2 regions of the Streptosporangium sp. NPDC001559 genome follow, and region 1 is predicted to be linked to the other one. Evidence: riboswitches for the same ligand, from Rfam matches in the RefSeq annotation. Region 1 holds a riboswitch; the other holds the start of a gene.
What was found. Region 1 has a riboswitch for glycine ahead of gcvP (aminomethyl-transferring glycine dehydrogenase). Riboswitches for the same ligand answer to the same signal wherever they lie in the genome.
Positions count from the first base shown of each region.

Region 1 (2,193 bases):
GACTCCATAGCCCTGGCGTTGCGTACGGGAGCCCGTATCTTCGCCAGTGAGGACATCGTCAGGGAGGCGGGGGTGATCATTCCCGACGACCAGGAGGACGAGGTGGAGAAGTTCAGGGAGTTCCTTGACACGATCACGCCCGAGGACTTCGGTCGCGCGGGGTAGGTATTTCGGTGCATTTACGCTTCACGACGCGCCGGGGAGGGTCGTTGACTGATCTTGGCCCCAGTCCTACGGTGCAAGTGAAACCCGCGGCTGTGCGCAAACCCCCAGATCAGGCCGTGGGATGAGAGAAAGCCGGAGGTCCGCGTGGCGGTCAGCAGCGGCGAGGGTAGAAACGCCGACCAGGATGACCCGGAACGGCGCGGGGAGGCACGTCAGCGTGCGGGCGAAGAGGGCCTGCTGTTCGACGGGCAGCCGGTGAAACTGCCCGCCGACATCGGATACCGCGGTCCCACCGCCTGTGCCGCGGCCGACATCACCTATCGGCAGCTGGACTACTGGGCGCGCACCGGTCTGGTCGAGCCCACGGTCAGGGCCGCCCACGGTTCGGGTTCCCAGCGCCTGTACGGCTTCCGCGACATCCTGGTGCTCAAGGTCGTCAAACGGCTGCTCGACACGGGCGTGTCCCTCCAGCAGATCCGCATCGCCGTCCAGCACCTGCGGGACCGCGGCGTCAACGACCTGGCCCAGATCACCCTCATGAGTGACGGGGTGAGCGTGTACGAGTGCACCTCACCCGACGAGGTCATCGACCTGCTCCAGGGAGGGCAGGGCGTCTTCGGCATAGCCCTCGGCCGCGTCTGGCAGGAGGTGGAGGGCTCCCTGGCCGACCTGCCAGGAGAGCGCGCGGAGTCCGGCCAGAGCCCTTTAGGCGATCACCACGCGGATGAACTGGCCCGTCGTCGCCGGGCTCGCCGCACCGGGTAAGGTTGTCTCGCTGCTGACTCTGCGCGGGAGAGACCCCGGCATGATCGGGGCGCCGAAGGAGCAACCTCCCCGGAATCTCTCAGGCACCCGGTACCGCGCGGGCGAGGCGACTCTGGAAAGCAGGCACGCCCGCCAGGCGCGTCTCACCGACGGGGAAAGCCTTCCACGCACCGGAAGGTGAAGCTCTCAGGTCGCGATGACAGAGGGGGAGATCCGGCATACGCCCGCGCCCAGCGCCGGTCTCCAACGTCTCGGGAGGCTTCCCATGACCGACCTGTCACCGCTCAGCGAGCTGACCCCCCCGCCGTTCGCCACCCGTCACATCGGGCCCGCGGACGCCGACCAGACCCGCATGCTCGAGGCGGTCGGATTCGCCTCGACCGCCGACCTGGTCGCGGTGGCCGTCCCCGAGGCCATCAGGGCGAAGGACAGGCTCAACCTCCCGCCCGCCGCGAGCGAGACGGAGGCCATCGCCGAACTGCGCGCCCTCGCCGGGCGCAACACCGTGCTCACCTCGATGATCGGCCTGGGCTACCACGACACGATCACCCCGGCGGTCATCCGCCGCAACCTCCTGGAGAACCCCGGCTGGTACACCGCCTACACGCCCTACCAGCCCGAGATCTCCCAGGGGCGCCTTGAGGCCCTGCTCAACTTCCAGACGGTCGTCTCCGACATGACCGGTCTCGACGTGGCGGGCGCCTCCCTGCTGGACGAGGCCACCGCCGCCGCCGAGGCGATGACGCTGGCCCGCAGGGCGGTGCGCGGCTCCTCGAACGTGTTCGTCGTCGACGCCGGCTCGCTGCCGCAGACCAAGGCCGTGCTGCGCACCAGGGCCGAGCCGCTCGGCATCGAGCTGGTCGAGAGCGACTTCACCGAGGCCCTTCCCGACTGTTTCGGTGTGCTCGTGCAGTACCCCGGGGCCGACGGCGAGATCAGGGACTTCCGCGCCGTCGCCGAGGCCGCCCACGCGCGCGGCGCCCAGGTGGTGGCCGCCGCCGACCTGCTGGCCCTGACCCTGCTGGCCGCCCCCGGAGAGCTCGGCGCCGACATCGCGATCGGCTCCTCGCAGCGCTTCGGCGTCCCGCTGGGCTTCGGCGGCCCGCACGCCGCCTACATGGCCGTCCGCGACGGCCTGCAGCGGCAGATGCCCGGCCGCCTGGTCGGCGTCTCCCAGGACGCCGACGGCCGGCCCGCCTACCGCCTGGCGCTGCAGACCCGTGAGCAGCACATCCGCAGGGAGAAGGCGACCAGCAACATCTG
Region 1 covers NZ_JBIAVG010000019.1:25,951-28,143, forward strand. Annotated here, with positions in the region: gene ACFYY8_RS34330 (bifunctional nuclease family protein) at 1-165, shown strand, start outside; gene ACFYY8_RS34335 (MerR family transcriptional regulator) at 310-930, shown strand; glycine riboswitch at 945-1,036, shown strand; gene gcvP (aminomethyl-transferring glycine dehydrogenase) at 1,196-2,193, shown strand, end outside.

Region 2 (2,193 bases), on a different contig from region 1:
GAACGGGGTGAGATCAGCGGAGAGCTCGTTGCCGTACAGCGGCATCCCCGCCTCAAGACGGAGGGTGTCACGCGCCGACAGCCCGGCGGGCAGCAGGCCGTACGGCTCGCCCGCCTTGGTGAGCGCGGCCCACAGCGGCTCGGCGTCGTCGGCGGCGACGAACAGCTCGAAGCCGTCCTCGCCGGTGTAGCCGGTGCGGGCGACGAGGGCGGAGAGCCCGGCGACGGTCGCGGGAAGGCCCGCGTAGTACTTCAGGCCGTCGAGGTCGGCGTCGGTGAGCCCGCCCAGGATCTCGCGGGAGCGCGGCCCCTGCACCGCGACCAGCGCGTACTGCTCGGAGCGGTCCTCGACCGCGGCCTCGAAGGCCCCGGCGCGCTCGGTCAGCTCGGCGGCGACCCGGGGATAGTTGGAGGCGTTGGCGACGACCATGTACTCCTGGTCGGCCAGACGGTAGACGATCAGGTCGTCGAGCACGCCGCCCTGGGGATCGACGATCATCGTGTAGCGGGCGCGTCCCGGCTCAAGGGCGGAGATGTGGCCGACGAGCGCGTAGTCGAGGGCCTCGCCCGCCTGCGGGCCCGTCACGAAGATCTCCCCCATGTGGGAGAGGTCGAACAGGCCGGCCGCCTGACGGACCGCGTTGTGCTCGGCGGACTCGCTTCCGTAGCGCAGCGGCATCAGCCAGCCCGCGAAGTCGGTCAGCGTCGCGCCGAGGGCCTCGTGAACACCGCGCAGCGGCGTGGGTCGGGACATGTTCGCACCTCAGACAGGGGTCGGATGAGAAGCATCCTCCCCCTCTGTCATGGATGCCTGAGAGCTTCGCCCGATTTTTGCCGGACTTTCACCTTCGGCGAGGCCGTACGGCCTGCTTTCCAGAGGCACCTACCCACGCGGTCCTTTGCCTTGAGAGGTTTGCGGGGAGGGCTTGCTCCTTCAGGGGTCCTGGCCTGGATGTCAGGACGCTCTCCCGCGCGGGCTCGTCGGTGTCCCGGCCAGCCTAACCGTAGGCGAGGGCCGAGCGAAATCCCCGGGTCAGGACAGAGTGTCCGGTTAGGCGTGATCATGACGGCTCTCGCATAACCTGAAGGTGCAGTGGGGGATTTGTTCCAACATCGAATCGTGGAAACAGGACGGCTACCGCTCTTCTGTTTCTTCGTCGCGCTGATCGTCGCCTTCGTCTTCACCCGCATCAACGTCCGGCTCATCCGCGCGAAGATCGGGTGGTTCGGCAACGTCAGCGTCGGCGACATGCACATCCACCATGTGGTGTTCGGCGTGGTGCTGACCATGCTCGGCGGGGTCTCCGGCCTGCTCGTCTCCGGCGTCTCCCAGGGGTGGTACGCCCTGACCGCGGCCGTCTTCGGGGTGGGCGCCGCCCTCATCCTGGACGAGTTCGCGCTGATCCTGCACCTGCACGACGTCTACTGGGAGGAGGAGGGCCGCACGTCGGTCGACGCGGTGTTCATCGCGATCGCCGTCACCGGCCTGCTCCTGCTCGGCCTGCGCCCGCTGGGCTGGGAACGGCCGGACGGCACGCCGCAGGGGACGTGGCTCGCGGTCGGCTTCCTCGTGCTCAACCTGATGCTCGCCGTGGTCACCCTGCTGAAGGGGAAGATCTGGACGGGCATGGTCGGCCTGTTCGTCCCGCTGCTGCTGATCGTCGGGGCGCTGCGGCTGGCCCGGCCCGGCTCTCCCTGGGCCCACTGGTTCTTCGCTCCGGGCTCCCGAAGGCCGAGGCCCTGGAAGCTGGCCAGGGCACAGCGCCGTGAGGAGCGCTGGCGCAGCCCGGTCATCAAGGTCAAGATCGCCTTCCAGGAGTTCGTCTCCGGCCGTCACGACCTGCCCTCCTCCCGTCTGCGCACCCGCCGCTGACCTTGGAGAACCGCCGTGCCGTACTGCCGTGCGCCCGGTGAAACTAATACCATTAGACAGAAGCTAATAAGATTAGTTACAGTCTAGGGGTTCTAGGAGAGAGGGGCGCGTATGGCACGGGCCGGGTTGACGACGGATCGGGTGACGCTCGCCGGTGCCGAACTGGCCGACGAGGTCGGGTTCGACCGGCTGACCATGTCGGCGGTGGCACGACGGCTCGGGGTGAAGGACGCCAGCCTCTACGCGCACGTTCGCGGCCTTGAGGACCTGCGCGGCCGGATCGCCCTGCTGGCGGCCGACGAGAAGACCGTCCGCATCGCG
Region 2 covers NZ_JBIAVG010000001.1:129,395-131,587, reverse strand. Annotated here, with positions in the region: gene gcvT (glycine cleavage system aminomethyltransferase GcvT) at 1-753, opposite strand, end outside; glycine riboswitch at 795-879, opposite strand; glycine riboswitch at 882-980, opposite strand; gene ACFYY8_RS00595 (hypothetical protein) at 1,120-1,872, shown strand; gene ACFYY8_RS00590 (TetR/AcrR family transcriptional regulator) at 1,984-2,193, shown strand, end outside.
Region 2: it holds a riboswitch for glycine, as region 1 does, so the genes downstream of both, gcvT (glycine cleavage system aminomethyltransferase GcvT) here and gcvP (aminomethyl-transferring glycine dehydrogenase) in region 1, are expected to answer to the same signal.